DNA from 2 places in the Bradyrhizobium sp. 1200_D9_N1_1 genome. Region 2 is predicted to be linked to the other one. Evidence: riboswitches for the same ligand, from Rfam matches in the RefSeq annotation. Region 2 holds a riboswitch; the other holds the start of a gene.
What was found. A riboswitch is a leader RNA that binds a small molecule or an ion and turns the genes downstream of it on or off. The one in region 2 is predicted to bind ZMP and ZTP.
Positions count from the first base shown of each region.

Region 1: linked by a shared signal. The riboswitch ahead of purH (bifunctional phosphoribosylaminoimidazolecarboxamide formyltransferase/IMP cyclohydrolase) and the one ahead of glyA (serine hydroxymethyltransferase) in region 2 are both predicted to bind ZMP and ZTP.

Region 1 is NZ_CP197226.1:267,099-276,955, reverse strand. Features, by position in the region: gene AB5K84_RS01285 (methyl-accepting chemotaxis protein) at 1-1,439, shown strand, start outside; gene AB5K84_RS01280 (FAD/NAD(P)-binding protein) at 1,581-3,011, shown strand; gene AB5K84_RS01275 (DUF1674 domain-containing protein) at 3,060-3,269, opposite strand; gene AB5K84_RS01270 (RsmB/NOP family class I SAM-dependent RNA methyltransferase) at 3,459-4,805, shown strand; gene AB5K84_RS01265 (heparinase II/III family protein) at 4,965-6,683, shown strand; ZMP/ZTP riboswitch at 6,743-6,825, shown strand; gene purH (bifunctional phosphoribosylaminoimidazolecarboxamide formyltransferase/IMP cyclohydrolase) at 6,851-8,443, shown strand; gene AB5K84_RS01255 (MFS transporter) at 8,572-9,857, opposite strand, start outside.
Region 2 is NZ_CP197226.1:3,406,048-3,415,904, reverse strand. Features, by position in the region: gene AB5K84_RS16350 (hybrid sensor histidine kinase/response regulator) at 1-854, shown strand, start outside; gene AB5K84_RS16345 (Lrp/AsnC ligand binding domain-containing protein) at 979-1,224, shown strand; gene AB5K84_RS16340 (c-type cytochrome) at 1,228-2,151, opposite strand; gene AB5K84_RS16335 (CHRD domain-containing protein) at 2,306-2,725, shown strand; gene AB5K84_RS16330 (VF_A0006 family four-cysteine protein) at 2,892-3,266, shown strand; gene AB5K84_RS16325 (cystathionine gamma-synthase family protein) at 3,276-4,559, opposite strand; gene glyA (serine hydroxymethyltransferase) at 4,708-5,997, opposite strand; ZMP/ZTP riboswitch at 6,032-6,117, opposite strand; gene AB5K84_RS16315 (cytochrome c) at 6,314-6,763, opposite strand; gene AB5K84_RS16310 (xanthine dehydrogenase family protein molybdopterin-binding subunit) at 6,889-9,198, opposite strand; gene AB5K84_RS16305 (DUF1127 domain-containing protein) at 9,431-9,706, opposite strand.

The DNA.
Region 1 (9,857 bases), 3.1 Mb from region 2:
CCGGCGACGCCGTGCAGAAGGACCGCATCGCCGAACGCGCCGACGCCATGATCCGCGCTCTGAAACAGGTCCGTCAGTCCGCCGACGACAAGAAGATCGCCGACGGTGTCGACGCGCTCGCCGCGCTCGCCGGACGCTACAAGGCGGTAACCGGCGTAGCCATCAAGGCGGAGGAAGCCAAGAGGAGCATTTTCGACGAGCGGGTGCTTCCGGCCGCCAAGGAAATCACAACGCGCGTCGACAAGCTGGTCGCCGCCAACAACGAATATATGGCTCTGCGGCAGAGCCAGCTCGTGACCGCGCTGGAGCAGGCGACCCAGGTCAGCCTGGCCGTCGGCGTCCTCGTGATCCTGGTCCTGGCCGGCTCCGCCCTGTTTTCCGTGCTGAGCATCGCCCGGCCGATCCGTCGCATCGGCGACGTGCTGCTGCAACTCGCCGGCGGCAACAAGGCCGTCGAGATTCCCTACACCGCCCGCGGTGACGAAGTCGGCGACAACGCTCGCGCGGCCCGCACGTTCAGGGACAACCTGATCCGCATCGAGCAGATGGAGGCCGACCAGAAGGATCAGGAGGCCGCAGCCGCCGCGCAGCGCAAGCAGGAGATGATCCGGCTGGCGGGCGCGTTCGAGGATGCGGTCGGCGGCATCATCAATTCGGTTTCGGTCGCCTCGCAGCAGCTCGAATCCGCCGCCGGCACGCTGTCGGGGACAGCGGAAGAGACCGAGCAGCTTTCCGGAATGGTGGCCGCGGCCTCCGAAGAAGCCTCTGCCAATGTCGGAGCCGTGGCGTCCGCCGCCGAGGAGATGAGCGCATCGGTCGTCGAGATCGGCCGGCAGGTCCATGATTCCAGCCGCATCGCCGGCGAAGCGGTGAAGCAGGCCGAGCGTACCGACGTCCGGATCAACGAATTGCTCAAGGCCGCGGGCCGGATCGGCGACGTCGTCAAATTGATCACCGCAATCGCGGAGCAGACCAACCTGCTGGCCTTGAACGCCACCATCGAAGCGGCGCGCGCCGGCGAGTCGGGCCGCGGATTTGCCGTGGTGGCGAGCGAGGTCAAGGCGCTCGCAGCCCAGACCGCGCGGGCAACCGACGAGATCGGCGCACAGATCGCCGACATGCAGACGGCGACGGAAGACTCCGTCGGTGCCATCAAGGAGATCGGCACGACCATCTCCAGGATTTCGGACATCTCGACCACCATTGCCGCCACCATCGAGGAGCAGGGGGCTGCGACGGCCGAGATCGCACGCAATGTCAGCGAAGCGGCCAAGGGAACGGTCGAAGTCGCCGACAAGATCGCCCAGGTCAGTCATGGCGCCGGCGCCACCGGTTCGGCGTCGACGCAGGTGCTGGCTTCCGCGCGCTCACTCTCGACCGAGAGTGGCCGCCTCAAGCACGAGGTCGCGAAATTCCTCGATACGGTGCGGGCCGCCTGAGGACCCGCACCTCCTGCGGCCGGCCCGAGGCCGGTCGCAAGCCATCATTCTCATGTGACGAACAATCAACGGCTTTGGGAGACCCCCACGCCGAGCCCCCGCTCGCGCCTGGGTCAAACATATAGACTGGGGGATTGAGCGATGATCATCAGCATTGTCGGCGGTGGCGCAACCGGCATCACGATCTTGCGTCATCTGGCGGAGCTCGTGGCATCAGGGCGAGACAACGGCGCGATCAGCGGAATTCAGCTCTTCGACAAGTCCGGTTTCGATGGCGGCGTTGCCTATCGCACGCAGAGCGACCGCCATCTGCTCAACATGAAGGCGTCGACGATGTCGATCCGTCCGGGCGACGCGGACGAGTTTCTGCGCTGGCTTCGGGCCCGCGGCCTCTCCTGCCACGGCAACAGGCACCTGCCGCGGATGGTCTATCGGGACTACCTCGACGCCGTGCGACTGGCCGCGATCGCGCAATGCCGCGGCGCCGGCGTGCCCGTTCATGTCGAGCATGCCGAAATTGTCCGCATGCGGTTCTCGCCGGATCGCGATGTCCTGCTGACGACCGACCTCAACATCACGCATATCTCGTCCGTGCTGATCCTCTGCACCGGTCACAACGCGCCCGACGACCATTACGGCCTCGCCGCAATCCCGAACTACATCCGCGACCCCTACGCCCAATTCGCCTTCGCCGATCGCGACGGCGTCGAGGTCGGCATCCTCGGAAGCGGACTCAGCGCGGTCGACACCGCGGCGGCGCTGGCCAAAACCCACCAGTCCGTCAGGATGACCTGCTTCTCCAGAAGCGGCCTGTTTCCGACGGTGCAGCCGGTGACGCTTCCCGCCACCGCAGATGACTTCCGCGACGCCCTGCATCGCTATGTGGCCAGCCGCGAGCGAATCGAAGCGGACGCCTTTGCCGCCCGCCTTTCCGGACTGCTGCTGGAGACCACCGGAATTCGCTGCGATCTGTCTTGCCGCAACGTCGGCGGCGATGCGCTGGCCGATCTCGAGCACAACATCGGGCGCGCCGAGTCCGGCGAGCCCAGCGTCTACTCCTATCTCGTCAGTGTCATCGACGTGATGTGCGATGCCTGGAGCCGGATGCGCGATGTCGAGAAGATGCGCTTCATGGACGTCTACAATTCCGGCTGGCTCCGCAATCGTTCGGCGATGCCGCTGGAGAACGCAATCCGTATCCGCGACCTGATGCGCTCGGGCAGGCTCTCGGCCCGCGCCCGGCTGCGCAACGTGACCGGCATCGGCGGCCGATTTCGCGCGATCCTCGGCGACGGCGATCGTCACGACGTCGATTACGTCATCGACGCGACAGGACCGTCCTACCGGCTGGACTCGAGCCCGCTCTATCAGGACATGCAGCGACAGGGGCTCATCGCGTTTGACGCACTCGGCGGGATTCGCTGCGGCTACGACGACAGCCGTGTCCACGACCGCCACGGCACAGCTCATCCGAACGTGTACGCGGTCGGTGGCCCGACCAAGGGCACGCACTTCTACGCCGCCGCGGTCGATATCAACCTGCGCCGCGCCCAGGAGCACCATTATCTCTAGCGGCCGGGACGAGCCTTGCCCGCATCATCGGCCGATCCGGCTGACGGCTCAGAAATCGGAAGCGATGCCCTTGCGCTCCCAATCGCCGTAGCGGGTCGGCTCGGGTCCCTTCGGCCCCTGCAACTCCTTCGGCGTCGCCTTGGCGTCGTCCTCGGCCTGGATCGCCGCAGCCTGTCGGCGCGCCTCGGCCTCGGCCAGCGCGCGCTGGGCTGCCGGCGACAGCGGCTTGCGATCGGAAACGGGTGGCTGGTCACTCATCGCCAGGTCTTCTAGCGCAGGACGAGCCGCAATGCGACGTCCAATAACGCATTCCTGAAATCGGGCCCAAAGGGCTGAAAAAGCCGGAAGCGATTCTTACATTTGGCATATTCGCGTGCCAGAGATCGCTTTCTCAAGGCATGCGCCCATATCGGCGGAACTGCCGCTCGCTCAGAACCTTGCTTCCGCATGCCATCTCAACGTTTCGCCCCACCATCCGAAGTGCCTGGTCTCGCGGCGCGGCGGATTGCCGCCGACATCGTCGACGGCGTGCTGCACAAGCACCGCACGCTTGACGACCAGCTCGACGGCAGCGGCGCCCATCCCGGACTGAAGACGCTGGCCGACCGCGACCGCGCGCTGATGCGCCGCCTGGTCGCGACCGTGCTGCGCCGGCTCGGCACGCTCGGCCATGTGCTGTCCCGCCTGCTCGACAAGGGCATTCCCTCCGAAGCACCGCGCGCGCAGAGCGCGCTGCTGATCGGCGCCGCCCAGATCCTCTGGATGGACGTGCCCGATCATGCCGCCGTCGATCTCTCCGTCCGCCTCGTGCAATCCGACCGGCGCGCCGCGCGCTATGCCGGCCTCGTCAACGCCGTGCTGCGCCGCTGTGCGCGCGAGGGCCAGGCGCTGGTCGAGGAAGTCGCCACGCAATCGCTGGACCTGCCGCCATGGCTGCTGGCGCGCTGGCGCGCACATTATGGCGAGGCCACCGCAAGAGACATGGCGCTGGCGCTCGGCCATGAGCCGTCACTCGATCTGACCGTGAAGTCGGACGCCGAACAATGGGCGAGCCGCCTGCACGGCGAGACGCTGCCGACGGGGACGGTGCGGATGCTGCTGCACGGCTCGGTGACCATGCTGCCCGGCTTCGCCGAGGGACAATGGTGGGTGCAGGATGCCGCCGCCGCATTGCCGGCCCGGCTGTTCGGCGACATCAAGGGCAAGTCCATTGCCGATCTCTGCGCCGCCCCCGGCGGCAAGACCGCGCAACTGGCGCACGCCGGCGCGCATGTCACGGCGATCGACCGCTCGCCCGCCCGGGTCGCACGGCTGCGCGAGAATCTGGCGCGGCTGTCGCTCCAGGCCGAGACCGTCGTCGCTGACGCCGCGGAATGGGCCGGCCCCGCCGAAGGTTTTGACGGTATCCTGATCGACGCGCCCTGCACCTCGACCGGCACGATCCGCCGTCATCCCGACGTGGCCTGGCTGCGACAGGAGTCCGACATCGCCGCCCTGACCGCGCTCCAGCAGCGGCTGCTGCGAAAATCGGTCTCGCTGCTCAAGCCGGGCGGGACGCTGGTCTACTGCACCTGCTCGCTGGAACCCGAAGAGGGCGAACAGGCCATCGCCACGCTGCTGGCCGCAGAGCCTGCGCTTCGCCGCGTCCCGATCGAGGCGTCGGAGGTCTCAGGACTCTCCGAGATCATCACTGCCGAGGGCGACCTGCGTACCCTGCCCAGCCATCTGCCGAACGCCGATCCCAAGCTCGGCGGGCTCGACGGATTCTTTGCAGCCCGGCTCGTTAAATCCTGATTTTGCACTGGTTTTTGCAACCTCGGCGTTGATTCCCACCGTTCAAGGTGGTGTCAGACGGTCGATTTTGGGATTAATAAGGATTCGTCGGAATCCTCCTCTCCCCCTTCAAGGCAAGGCGTGTCGGTCGCTCAACGCAGACGTATCTCGACGCTGGTGATGAACCGCTTCGCGCGGAACATGCTCGCGCGCGCGAGCGGCGGCTCCGTTGCGCTGTCACGGGTCTGGCCCGGCCGCACCGACCGCCTGATCATCGCGCCGCATGATCTGCGCACCGCGGACGCGACCCGCGCCGCCGAGATCTATGCCGGCCGCTTCGTCTTCGCCGGCAAGATCGTCAATTGCCACGGCCGCTCGATCTTCGATCTCGAGCCGCCGTCGGAGGATTGGGAGGTTGCGCTGCTCGGCTTCGGCTGGCTGCGCCATCTGCGCGCCGCCGACACCGCACTGACGCGCGCCAATGCGCGCGCACTGGTCGAGGACTGGATCGCCAACCCCGCCAACAAGCGCCGCCCCGTCGCGCGGCGCGCCGACGTGCTCGCGCGGCGCGTGATCTCGCTGCTGTCGCAGGCGCCCCTGGTGCTCAACGACACCGACAACAAATTCTACCGCCGCTATCTGCGCGCGCTGGCCCGCGAGATCCGCTTCCTGCGCTACACCATGGTCAACATCCCGGACGGGGTGCCGAAGCTCCAGGTGCTGATCGCGCTGTGCTACACGACACTCTGCCTCGCCAACCAGGCGCGCCATATCCGCAGCGCCTCGAAAAAACTTTCGGACGAGTTGCAGCGGCAGATCCTGCCCGACGGCGGACACATCTCCCGCAATCCGGGCGCGCTGATCGAGCTCCTGATCGACCTCTTGCCGCTGCGGCAGACCTTTGCCGCGCGCAACATCGCGCCGCCGCCGGCGCTGCTCAACGCGATCGACCGCATGATGCCGATGCTGCGCTTCTTCCGGCACGGCGACGGCAATTTCGCGCTGTTCAACGGCATGAGCGCAACGCCCTCGGACCTGCTCGCCACGCTGCTCGCCTATGACGACACCCACGGCGCGCCGATGGCGAACATGCCGCATACCGGCTTCCAGCGCCTCGATGCCGGCCAGACCACGCTGATCATCGACACCGGCCCGCCGCCGCCGGCCGGCGTCAGCCACGACGCCCATGCCGGCTGCCTGTCGTTCGAATTGTCCTCCGGCATCAGCCGCATCGTCACCAATTGCGGGATGCCGACCACGGGCCGCGACAATTGGCGGCCGTTCGCGCGCAGCACGGCGGCGCATTCGACGCTGACCTATCACGACACCTCTTCATGCCAGTTCGTGGAGATGTCGGCGATGAAGCGGCTGTTGCATGGCTCGCCTGTCACCAGCGGCCCGGTCGAGGTCGAGAGCTATCGCGAGGTCGTTCAGAACGGCACGCTGCTCACGACGTCGCATGACGGCTATCTCGCCAAATTCGGCGCGATCCATCGCCGCGTCCTGATGATCGCCAATGACGGCGCGCGCATCGACGGCGAGGACACGCTGTCGCCGCCGCAAGGCGGACGTTTCAAGGGCGCGGATGCCGATTTCGCGGTCCGCTTCCATCTGCATCCGGCGGTGAAGGCGAGCCGGCTGTCGGATGCCCGCGGCGTCATGCTGGTGCTGCCGAACCGCGACGTCTGGACCTTCGAGGCGCTCGACGACAAGGTCGACCTCGAGGACAGCGTGTTCCTGGCCGGCAATGACGGCCCCCGCCGCACCGCGCAGATCGTGATCCGGCAGGATGCCCGCCAGGCGCCCTCGCTCCGCTGGAGCTTTGTCCGCTCCACCGCTTCGCCCGCTGTCACCAATGCCCGCCGCAACGCCCGCCGCGAGCCGGAACTTCCGCTGTAAATGCGCACGATTCGGCCCCATCTCATCGTTGTGAAAACGGCCGAAAGCTGCTATCGAGCGCTCGCTCGCGCGACTGGCGACCTTGGATGGAGCACCATCGGGAAGCGCGGGACTTAAGACGCCGCGCGCCTGGGCATAGACACTCCTTAAGACAGAGGATCTTGCTCATGACTGACCATCCCCGCCGCGTCACCCGTGCCCTGCTTTCCGTCTCCGACAAGACCGGCCTGATCGAATTCGCCAAGGCGCTTGCCGCCCATGACGTCGAACTGGTTTCGACCGGCGGCACCGCCAAGGCGATCGCCGCGGCCGGCCTCAAGGTGAAGGACGTTTCCGAGCTGACCGGCTTCCCCGAGATGATGGACGGCCGCGTCAAGACGCTGCATCCGAAGGTGCATGGCGGCCTGCTCGCGATCCGCGACAACAAGGACCATGCGGATGCGATGAAGGCGCACGGCATCGCGCCGATCGATTTGCTCGTCGTCAATCTCTATCCGTTCGAGGCGACCGTGGACAAAGGCGCGGGCTTCGAGGATTGCATCGAGAACATCGACATCGGCGGCCCCGCGATGATCCGCGCCGCCGCCAAGAACCATGACGACGTCGCCGTGGTGGTCGAGGCCGAGGACTACAAGGCGGTGCTCGACGAGCTCGCCGCCAACAAGGGCGCAACCACGCTGAAGCTGCGCCGGCGGCTTGCCGCGAAGGCCTATGCGCGCACCGCGGCCTACGACGCCGCGATCTCGAACTGGTTCAACCGGCAGCTCGAGATCGACGCACCTGATTTCCGCGCCTTCGGCGGCAAATTGATCCAGTCGCTGCGCTACGGCGAGAACCCGCACCAGACGGCGGCATTCTATGCGACTCCCGACAAGCGCCCAGGCGTCTCGACCGCACGGCAGCTGCAGGGCAAGGAGCTCTCCTACAACAACATCAACGACACCGATGCGGCATACGAGTGCATCGGCGAGTTTGACGCCAAGCGCACCGCGGCCTGCGTCATCGTCAAGCACGCCAATCCCTGCGGCGTCGCTGAGGGCTCCGACCTCGTCAGCGCCTATCGCAAAGCGCTCGCCTGCGATTCGACCTCGGCGTTCGGCGGCATCATCGCGATGAACCGCGCGCTCGACGCCGACACCGCGCGCGAGATCACGAAGATCTTCACCGAGGTGATCATCGCGCCCGACGCCAGCGAGGAAGCGATCGCGATCATCGGCGCGCGCAAGAACCTCCGCCTGCTGCTCGCGGGCAGCCTGCCCGATCCGCGCGCGCCGGGCCTCACCGCCAAGACGGTGGCCGGCGGCCTGCTCGTGCAGAGCCGCGACAACGCCGTGGTCGACGACATGACCTTCAAGGTCGTGACCAAGCGTGCGCCCACGGACGCCGAGATGCGGGACCTCAAGTTCGCGTTCCGGGTGGCCAAGCACGTCAAGTCCAACACCATCATCTACGCCAAGGATCTCGCCACCGTCGGCATCGGCGCGGGCCAGATGAGCCGGGTCGATTCAGCTCGCATTGCGGCGCGCAAGGCGCAGGATGCGGCGGTTGAGCTGAAGCTCGCCGAGCCGCTCACCAAGGGCTCGGTGGTGGCCTCGGACGCGTTCTTCCCGTTCGCCGACGGCATGCTCGCCTGCATCGAGGCCGGCGCCACCGCCGTGGTGCAGCCCGGCGGCTCCATGCGCGACGACGAGGTGATCAAGGCCGCCGACGAGCACGGCATCGCCATGGTGTTCACGGGAACGCGGCATTTCAGGCACTGATTTCGCCGTCATTCCGGGGCGCGCGCAGCGCGAACTCTGGTACGCAATTGCGCACCTGAGAATCTCGCGCGACAACTTCTGGATTCCGGGTTCATCGCTCCGCGATGCCCCGGAATGACGGCGGGAAGCTACTCCCGCACCCGCATCAAGAGCCCCAGTCCCGCGACGAAGAACACCACCAGCACGGCCATGCCGGCCTTCTGGCTGGCCGTCACCGCCGTGATCATGCCGATCAGCAGTGGGCCGATGAAGGACGTCACTTTCCCGGTCAGCGCGAACAGGCCGAAATACTGCGCGATGCGATCCTTTGGCGCGAGGCGGATCAGCAACGTGCGCGAGGCAGCCTGAAGCGGACCGCCGGCGGCGCCGATGAGGCAGCCCAGCACGAGATAGGCGCGTTCGGCCGCGCTCGAGAACAGGGGAGCGCCCGGCTGGGGGGCCGCGACCTTGACGAACAGCACGCTGTCCTTGTCGACCAGAAGGATCGCCGCCACCGACAGCAGCAGAATCAGCATGCTGCCGGCGATGACGCGCTTCGGCCCGAGATGATCGTCCAGCTTGCCGCCGAGCCAGGCGCCGAACGCGCCGGCTATCGCGAGCATGATTCCGAAGGTGCCGATCTGGATCGTGTGCCAGCCGAAGGTGCCGGCGGCGTAGATGCCGCCGAACGCGAACAGCGACACCAGGCCGTCGGTGTAGATCATGTTGGCGAGCAGGAACGCCGCGAGCGATTTCTGCTGCGGCAAACTCCTGATCGATTGCTTCAGCTCCGACAGGCCTTTGCGTAGCGCCTCGCGCACCGGCCGCTTCGCCGGATAGTCCGGCGTGAACAGGAACATCGGCGTCACGAAGATGATGAACCACACCCCGGTCAGCGGTCCGGCGGCGCGATCTCCCTGATGACTGGCCGGATCAAGCCCGAACAGCGGCGTGAAGCCGAGCAGCGTGCGTCCGGTCTCGGGATTCGCAGCGAGCAAGCCGAGCACGATGATCAGGCTGACGATGCCGCCGATGTACCCCGTGGCCCAGCCGGTGCCGGAGAGCCGGCCGATTCGCTCGGGCGGCACCAGGGTCGGCATCATCGCGTTGTTGAAGAGGGTGGCGAATTCCGCGCCGACGCTGGCGAGCGCGACCGCGGTGAGCAGGGGCGGAATGACTGAGGGATCGCCGGGCTTGCCGATCCACAGCGAGCAGGACGCCAGCACCAGCAGCGTGCCGAACCCCGCGATCCATGGTTTCCTGCGGCCCGAGGCATCCGCGATGGCCCCCAGCACCGGCGACATCAGCGCGATGGCGAGGCCCGCAGCCGCCATCGCAAAGCCCCACAGCGATTGGCCTGTGGCAGCATCTGGCGCGATGCTGGTGGCGAAATAAGGCGCGAACACGAAGGTCGTGATCAGCGTGAAATAAGGCT
Region 2 (9,857 bases):
ACATCGAGATCACGACGGCGTTCGGCGCCGGCTCCATCCTCGCCTTCGCCGACCGCGCCCAGCTCGAATCCGCCGTGCTCAATCTCGCGCTCAACGCGCAGGACGCCATGCCGGCGGGCGGGCATCTCACCCTCAGCACCGAGCTCACCGCGATCGACGAGCACTATCGCGTCCAGCATCCGGAGGTGGAGTCCGGCAGCTACGCCCTGATCTCGATCACCGATGACGGCGAGGGCATGACGCCTGACGTCATCGAGCGCGCCTTCGAGCCGTTCTTCACCACCAAGGAGGTCGGCAAGGGCTCGGGCCTCGGCCTCAGCATGGTCTACGGCTTCGCCAAGCAATCAGGCGGACACGTCTCGATCTACAGCGAGCCGGGCCTCGGCACGACGGTCCGCATCTACCTGCCGCATGCCGGCGGCGAGCAGTCGCTCGCCGACATCGAGGCGCGCGAGGAGGCTGCGCCCCGGGGCCACGAAACGATCCTGGTCGCCGAGGACGATCCGTTCGTCCGCTCCTCCGTCACGCTGCGCGTGGAGGCGCTGGGATATCGCGTGGTCGCGGCCGTCAACGGCAAGGAGGCCTTGCAGCAGCTTCGCACCAACCCGGCCATCGACCTGTTGTTCACCGACATCGTGATGCCCGGCGGAATGAGCGGCTGGGAGCTCGCCGACCAGGCCCGGCGCATCCGGCCCGGACTCCCGGTCGTGTTCTCCTCCGGCTATGCCCTGGAGACCCTGGTCGAGCAGGGTCGCGCGCACGCGCAATCGATCGTCCTGACCAAGCCCTATCGCAATGCCGAGCTGGCCCGGCGGCTGAGGGAGGCGTTTGCCGGCGCGCCCCTGCCCTCCTAGAGGGCCTTGTAGAGGGGCTTGGCCAGGACCAATCCCTCGGGCAGCCGCGAGGCGGCAAGTTCGCTTGCCAAGCCCCCCCGGTTTTGGCCTATTAGCCGCCAGATATGCCTTCGGAGTGACTGCAATGGTTCCCTTTTTCGTCCAGATCAAATGCAAGCTCGGCCAGTCCTATACGGTCGCCAATGCGCTCGCCGAAGCCGAGATCGCCTCCGAGATCTACTCCACGGCCGGCCATTACGACCTGCTGGTGAAGTTCTACGTCGACAAGGACACCGACATCGGCCACTTCATCAACGAAAAGGTGCAGGTGCTGCCCGGCATCCAGGACACGCTCACCATCATCACCTTCAAGGCGTTCGGCGCGAGCTAGCCTCTAACCAGCATCCTTGCGTTTCGGGCGCGGCGGTCCGTCCACCGGCGGCAGCGACTTGAGGTAATCCGCCATCGCCGCAATGTCCTCATCCGACAATTGCGAGGTGTTCTTGATCACGCGCGCCATCGCGCCGCCGGCGCTGTCGCCCTCGGGCAATTCGCCGGTCTTCAGGAAATTGGCGATATCCTTCACGCTCCATTCGCCAATGCCCTTTTGCGTGATGTTCGGCACCCACCCCTCGCCTTCCGGATTGGGCCCGCCGGCGAAACGCTGCGCGGTGATGATGCCGCCGAGCAGATTGCGCGGGCTGTGACACTCCGCGCAATGGCCGAAGCCGTTGACGAGATAGGCGCCGCGATTCCATTGCGGCGAGTGCGTCGCGTCCGCGACGAACGGCCCGCTCTGCATGAACAGCAATTTCCAGATGCCGACATTGCGGCGGATGTTGAAGGGAAACGGCAGGTCGTGGTCGCGCACCCTGCCGGACACCGGCGGCAGCGTCTTCAGATAGGCGAAGAGATCGCGAACGTCCTCCACCTTAGCCAGATGATAGGACGTGTAGGGAAATGCCGGGAAGTAGTGCTGGCCCTCGGGCGACACGCCGCGCATCACGGCGCTGACGAATTCGGTCTCGCTCCAGCGCCCGATGCCGTCGGCGGCATCGGGGGAAATGTTGGGCACGTAGAACGTGCCGAATGGCGAGCCGAGCGCCAGGCCCCCGCCGAGCCGCAAGCGGTCGGGCTGGTTGGGCACGGCATGGCAGGAGGAGCATCCGCCGGCATTGAAGATCTCCTGCCCGTTGGCAAGATCCGGCGCCCGGGATGGCAACGGCACGGCCGATGCGGCCGGCGCCGTCAACCACCAATAGACGCCGAAGCCTGCAACGGCAGCGATCAGCATGACAAGAATTGTTCGTCGCAGCATCGAGGTATCCCATGGAGATCGGCCGAACTTACGGATTCGCCGGTGGCCGCTCCAGCCACGAATAATTTAGATGGTTTGAGCTTGATCCGGGAATAAACTCCTGCGCGCACTGTTTGCAAGTTGACCGCAATCAGACGTCAACAGGGAGAGACCCATGAACAAAGCAATTTTTGCCACGCTGGCACTCGGAGCTGCCGTCGCGTTCGCCGCCCCGGCCAGCGCGGAGAAACTGAAGGCGACGCTGGACGGCAAGTCCGAGGTGCCCGCCACCACCACCAGCGGCACCGGAACGGCCGATCTCGACTATGACGCCGCCAGCAAGAAGCTCTCCTGGAAGGTGACCTATTCCGGCCTCTCCGGCCCCGCCACCGCCGCTCATTTCCACGGGCCCGCCGAGGCCGGCAAGAACGCCGGCGTAGCGATCGCGATCCCGAATGCGACGTCGAGCCCGGTCGAGGGCTCTGCGATGCTGACCGACGCGCAGGCCGCCGATCTGCTGGCCGGCAAGCTCTACGTCAACATCCACACGGCGGCGAATCCGGGCGGCGAGATCCGCGGCCAGGTGACGAAGTAAGCGAAAACGCGGCTTCGTCGCGGAAAGGCCGGACGCAAGGAGGGAGCGTCCGGCCTTTTCGATTCGGGCGAGGACCTTAACGTGCGGTAATGTCCGGACCTCGTGCCTTGCCAGCCTCGCGCGTTCCGCCGTAAACTTCGGCCTCACCAATCTCCAGAGTGGCACCGTGCGGCTCGTTTCCAGCGTTCTCGATCGGCCCGGCGACGCCGGCATCAGAAGATCGGCGCGGGCGCCGTGGCACGTTGTGCCAGGCCTCGTCGCCGCCGGAGCGCTTCTTTGCTTCTCCGGACCGGTGCTCGCGCAGAGCGACATGGAAAAGCAAGCTCAATGCGAGCTGTCCGCAATCCGCGATACACGATCGCCCCTTGCCGTGCAGTACATCCGCTCCGCCTGCAACTGGCTCGTCGTCAACGGCGATTCCCTGTTGAACGCATCCAGCAAGGGCTATTACGTCTGCCTCGTGCGGCAGCTCTCGGGCGCGCAGAGCAACGAGGCTGCCGCGGCGATCATGTCGGCATGCCGCGCGTCCAATCCGCTTTGATCCCCCCGTTCAAGCCGCATTCAGCGCCTGCGCGAGGTCCGCGATCAGATCCGACGGGTTCTCGATGCCGATCGACAACCGGATCGTGGAATCGAGCACGCCGATCTTCTGGCGGATGTCGGCGGGAACGCCGGAATGGGTCATCGTCGCCGGCAGGCTGGCCAGCGACTCCGTGCCGCCGAGGCTCACCGCCAGCTTGAGGATTTGCAGCGCGTTGAGGAATTTGACCGCGGCCTCCTTGCCGCCGGCGATGTCGAACGAGAACGTCGATCCCGCCCCCAGGCACTGCCTCGCAAACACACGCCCCGCCGGCGATGCCTCCTCGTGATGACCGAGATAGTGGACCTTGGCCACCTTGGGATGATCGCGCAAATAAGCCGCCACGAGGCGCGCATTCGCATCGGCTTTTTCCATGCGCAGGCTCAGCGTCTCGAGCGAGCGGTTGATCATCCAGCAGGAATGCGGATCGAGCTGGGTGCCGATGGCGCCGCGCAGCGCCTTGATGCCCTTCATGATCGCCTTCGCGCCGAGCGCGGCGCCCGCGATCAGGTCGGAGTGACCGCCGACATATTTGGTCAGCGAGTACAGCGAAAGGTCCGCGCCATGCTCGATCGGCCGCTGAAACACCGGCCCGAGCAGCGTATTGTCGCAGGCGATGATCGGCGTATGCCCCTGGGCCTTTCCGATCGCGTCGGCGATGCGGCGGATCATCGCGACGTCGACGAGGCCATTGGTCGGGTTGGCCGGGGTCTCGATCAGGATCATCGAAACCCGGCCCTTGCCCATCGCCTCCTCCGAGGCCTGCTTGACCGCCGCCTCGTCGATGCCGTCGGCAAAGCCGATAGCGCCGATCGACAGGCGCGCAAGCGTGTTGGTCAGCAGGGTTTCCGTCCCGCCATAGAGCGGCTGGGAGTGCAGGATGACGTCGCCGGGGCGCACGAAGGCGAGGATCGTGGTTGCGATGGCCGCCATGCCGGAGGAGAACAGCGCGCAGCTCTCGGTGCGCTCATAGACCGCGAGCCTGTCCTCGACGATTTCGCTGTTGGGGTGGTTGAAGCGCGAATAGACCAGGCCCGCGCCCATCCCCTCCGGCGGCTCGCGCCGGCCGGCGACGTAGTCGAAGAAGTCCTGCCCGTCTTCGGCGGTCTTGAACACGAAGGTCGAGGTCAGGAACACCGGCGGCTTGATGGCGCCTTCCGACAGTTGCGGATCATAGCCATAGGTCAGCATCAGCGTTTCCGGATGCAGCATATGGTTGCCGATGTGGGTCTTCGACGGAAAGGGTTTTACCATGGCCAGTCTCGCTGTTGACTAGGATCCGCGCCGCGCGTTGGAACTCCAAACATCGTGAGGCAATCGGGAGCGAGATGCGCCGGCATCCAGCAGGTCGAATCAACGCCGCGGCGGCTCGACCGAAGATAACCACTCTGAGAACGATCCGTCAGGCCTTCGGAACAGAATTTGCTCCGGACACCACGCCCGGAACAGGAAAAGCCCGGCACATCTCGACGCACTCTGACCTGAGGCGCGCGACGACCACATCGTTGCCGTTCGCCTGCAAAGCCGCCGCAATGAACTCGCCGATACGACGCATTTCGGGTTCTGCCATGCCACGCGTAGTCGCCGCCGGTGTCCCAAGGCGAATACCGCTCGGCCTGAGCGGCGGGCGCGGATCGTCCGGAATCACTTGCTTGTTCGTGGTGATGGCTATGGCATCAAGCACATCCTCGGCTGCCCGCCCGTCCAGTCCGACGGACGCTGCCGTATCGACGACCATCATGTGATTGTCCGTTCCGTCCGTGACCAGCTTCATCCCGCGCTCCATCAGCGCTCCGGCAAGAACCTTCGCGTTGCGCAAGACCTGCCGCGCGTAAACCTTGAAATCCGGGGTCGCCGCCTTCTTGAGCGTCACGGCAATCCCGGCCACGACGTTCATGTGAGGTCCGCCCTGCAAACCGGGAAATACGGAAGCATCGATCCGAGCGGCATTTTCTTTCCGGCATAGGATGATCCCGCCCCGGGGGCCGCGCAGTGTCTTGTGGGATGTCGTCGTCATGACGTCGAAGCCGGCATCAAGCGGATTGCGCATGACATTCGCGGCAACCAATCCGCCATAGTGGCTCACGTCAGCCATCGTGAGCGCGCCAACTTCGTCGGCAATACTCTTGAATGCCGCATAGTCCAGGTCGCGCGGATAGGAGCTGTAACCGCACAACACCATCTTCGGACGCGCTTCACGCGCAATCGCGCGCAATTCGTCGAAATCTATCGCGCCGCCGTTTGACGGGGCCGTCTTGTAGCGAATGAAGTTGAACAAACGCCCCATGTGGGATACCGGCGCGCCGTGGGTGAGATGACCGCCATGGGACAGGTCCATGGCGAGAATGGTGTCGCCGGGCTCCAACAGGCCGAGATAGACGGCCTGATTCATCGGTGATCCGGAAAGAGGCTGAACGTTGGCGTGCTCAGCACGAAAAAGCGAGCAAGCCCGCTCGCGTGCGAGGCTCTCGATTTCGTCCGTATACTGCTGGCCGCCGTAGTATCTGCGTCCCGGATATCCCTCGGAATATTTATTGGTGAAGACCGATCCGAGCAGCTCAAGCACCTCCGGGTAGGTGTAATTCTCGGACGGAATCAGCTCGACGCCGTCCTGTTGGCGGCGCTCTTCCCCCACAAGGGCAGCGGCGATCTCTTGATCGTTGATGGACAGTTCGTTGCGAAATGACGGCATGCTCGGGCTCCTCAACACGCTGTTTTTCCAGCAGATTGGTTGCCCAGGCGATCGGCGTCGGAACCCTTCGCGCTTCACCGTGGTCGATTCCACGTTAGCTCGCCAGTCGCGCGATAGGACGAATGAGCACGGAGGCTCTTCGTGAAGTACAACCTAGCTGACCTGCGCACCTGCCGCAACTACCAGGTCCGGCAGGCCGTGCTGATTGAAGCAACGCTCGGAGCCGCATGAGCGAAGCGACATGCGGGGTCGCCTTCCCCGGATATCGCTGCGCTCATCCGGGCTACGAGGTCGAGCGTGGAAAAAATTCAGGTGGCTACTTCAACTTCAGCCGATACGTCTCGTGGCAGTCGGTGCAACGATCGTTGATCGCGGTATAGGCGGCCTTGAGGCTCGCGACGTCGGTGATCTTGCCCTTGACCTGCGCGATCGCCTTCTGCACCGGCGGGATCTTGGAGTCGAAATCGGCCTTGTTCTTCCAGACCTTCGGCGATGCCCCGTAGGTCGCGTTCACCACGTCCTGCTTGGGATTGACCTCGAAGGTCTTGGCGATCTTGGCGACGTCGGTCTCGAGATTGGCGATCGCCTCGTCGGCGGCCTTCTGGTCGTAGGGGATATCGCCCTTGGTCATCTTCAGGATGACCGTATAGAGGCTCTTGGCCTGCGAGCGCATCAGATTATCCTGTTGAACCGCGACCTCCTGCTGCGCCATCACGGCGCCCGCGCCCAATAGCAGGGTCGTCACGACAATCATCGTCCGTTTCATTGGTTAGTTTCTCCGACTCGCAGATGCCTTGGGATTGGACCCGCCACCCGCTTCACGGGAGTCGCGATCCATCCATGGATAGAACCCCGCGCGGGGCGTTTATTCCCGCGCGGCAGGATTGTGGCTTACAGGCTGTGACGGCGACGGTGCTCGCTGATGGCGATCCACACCCGTTCCGGGGTCGCCGGCATGTCGATGTGGTCGATCTTGTACTCGCGCCAGAGCCCGTCGACGATGGCGTTGACGACGGCCGGACAGGAGCCGATCGCGCCGGCCTCGCCCGCCCCCTTCACGCCCATGGGATTGGTCTTGCATGGAACGTTGGCGGTCTCGAACACGAAGTCCGGACCATCAGCCGCCCGCGGCAGCGCGTAGTCCATGAACGTCGCGGTGATCAGCTGGCCGTCACCGGCGCCGTAGACCACCTGCTCCATCAAGGCCTGGCCGATGCCCTGCATGGCGCCGCCATGCACCTGCCCGGCGAGCAGCAGCGGGTTGAGCGTCTTGCCGAAATCGTCGACGATCACGTAGTTGACGATCTTGATGATGCCGGTCGCCGGATCGATCTCGACCTCCGCGACATGGGTGCCGTTGGGATAGGTGCCGTCGGCGCTGGCGAAGGTGGCGCTGCCGTTCAGCTTCGACGGATCGGCGCCCGGCCGCTTGGCGAGATCGGCGAACGAGATCGAACGGTCGGTGCCGGCGATGCGCAGCACGCCCTCCGATATCTCGAGGTCGCCGGCGCTGGCTTCCAGCGCCTGCGCCGCGATCTCCTTCAGCTTCTGCCCGAGCTCGCGCGTGGCGCGCTCGACGCTGACGCCGCCTGACGGGATCGAAGCCGAGCCGCCGGTGCCGAGACCGGTCGCGATCTCGTCGGTATCGCCCTGACGGACGTGGACGCGCTCCGGCGCCACGCCGAACTGCTCGGCGACGATCTGCGCATAGGCGGTCTGGTGCCCCTGTCCGCTCGACTGCGTGCCGATCAGGACGGTGACGTCGCCATTGGGATCGAGGCGGACGTTGGCCGTCTCCTCACCCATCACGCCGCAAATCTCGACATAGCTCGCAAGGCCGATGCCGCGAATGAGCCCCTGCTTCTTGGCCGCCTTGGCGCGCTTGGGAAACTCCTTCCACTCGGCGATCTCCATGGCGCGCTTGAGATGCGCGGCGAAGTCGCCGGAATCATAGACCTTGCCCGTGGCCGTCTTGTACGGCAGCGCCTTTGGCTGGATGAAGTTCTTGCGGCGGATGGCGTCCGGCGTCATGTCGAGCTTGCGGGCGCAGGCATCGACGAGGCGCTCGATCACATAGGCCGCCTCGGGCCGGCCCGCGCCGCGATAGGCGTCGACCGGCACGCTGTGGGTGAAGATGGTGCGCACCCGGCAGTGGAAGGCCTGGATGTCGTAGAGCCCCGGCAGCATGCCGGCGCCGCCATGCGGGATATAGGGCCCGAAGGTCGACAGATACGCGCCCATGTCGCCCATCAAGTCGCAATCCATGGCGAGGAACTTGCCGTCTTCAGTCAGCGCCATCTTCGCGGTGGTGACGTTGTCGCGGCCCTGCGCGTCGCCCATGAAATGCTCGGAGCGGTCGGCTGCCCATTTCACCGCCTTCTTCAGTTGCCGCGCGGCAACCGCCATCAGGGCGTATTCGCGGTACGGAAACAGTTTTGTGCCGAAGCCGCCGCCGACGTCGGGGCAGATCACCCGCATCTTCTCGGTCGGGATGTTCAGCACGTTCTGGCAGAGGATGTCGCGCAGACGATGGCTGCCCTGGCTGCCGACCGTCAGCGTCAGATGGTCGCGCTTGGCGTCATATTCGCAGACCGCCGCGCGCGTCTCCATGAAGCTTGCGACCACGCGCGGATTGACGATGGCGATCTCGGCGACCGCATGCGCCTTGGCAAAGGCAGCTTCGGTCGCGGCTTTGTCACCAATCGAAACATCGAACAGCACGTTGCCGGCCTTGTCCGGCCAGACCTGCGGCGCGCCCTTCTTCACGGCGTTGACGACGCCGGTCACCGCCGGCAGCGGGCTCCATTTGACCTCGATCGCCTCGATCGCGTCGCGGGCCTGGTCGATGGTCTCGGCGACCACGAAGGCGATGGAATCGCCGACATGGCGCACTTCATCCTTCGCGAGGATCGGGTATGGCGGGCCGGTGAAGGGATCGGTCTCGAGATTGAACAGGCAGGGCAGATTGCCGAGATCCCCAACGTCGGCGGCGGTCAGGATCAGTGCGACGCCGGGCAGCGTACGGGCGCGGCTCGCATCGATGGTGTATTTAGCATGCGCGTGCGGCGAGCGCAGCATCAAGCAGCGGAGCGCAGCCTGCGGCGCGTAATCGTCGGTATAGCGGCCCTTGCCGCGGATGAGCGCGTCATCCTCCTTGCGCAGCACACTTTGGCCAACGCCGAACTTGATGGGAGCAGCCATTTTTTATCCCGTTCTCATGGTTGTTTTGCCGGCATATTGCCGTGGAAAAAGTGGCAAGGCAAATGGGTTTAGACAGGCACATGGGTCGCAGGCGGCGAAAGCGTCGCGCCCCCGTCACCATGGCGTCCAGATTGCGCCGCGAAACAAGGCCTCACCCTGAAGAGCCCGCCAAAAGCGGGCGCCCCCGAAGGATCGGTCGCGAAGACGCAGCCCACCAAGCCCTTTGACTTAGCTACATCCCACCGCGCCGCCACGGATCCATCGCGCGATCTCTCAGCTTGTCGAGAGCCCTTGCGGACGTGAAGTAGTCGATCTCGCCGCGCGTCAGGCCGATATCCATCAGCTCCCTGTCGCTCAGGTCGTGCAAGGCAACCCGTCGGCTCCGGGACTGCTCCCAAAACGCGCGACAGTAGCGCTTGAGCAGGCTCAAGACGGCAGAGGGGTCGAGGCGAAGCCTCGCGGCATCACCCCCCGTCTCGGAGGTGATGTTAGTCTGTTGCGGTGGCATGGGACGCTCCTGCTGTTGTGCCGGCAGGGAGCGTGGCCAAACAAAAGGCCCCGTCCGATGCCGGCGGGGCCTGGTGGAAAAGATGTCGTCGTCGAATTCCTAGCGCGCGACTCCTCCCACGGCCCAGCCGAAGCGGGTCATGTGCATCGAG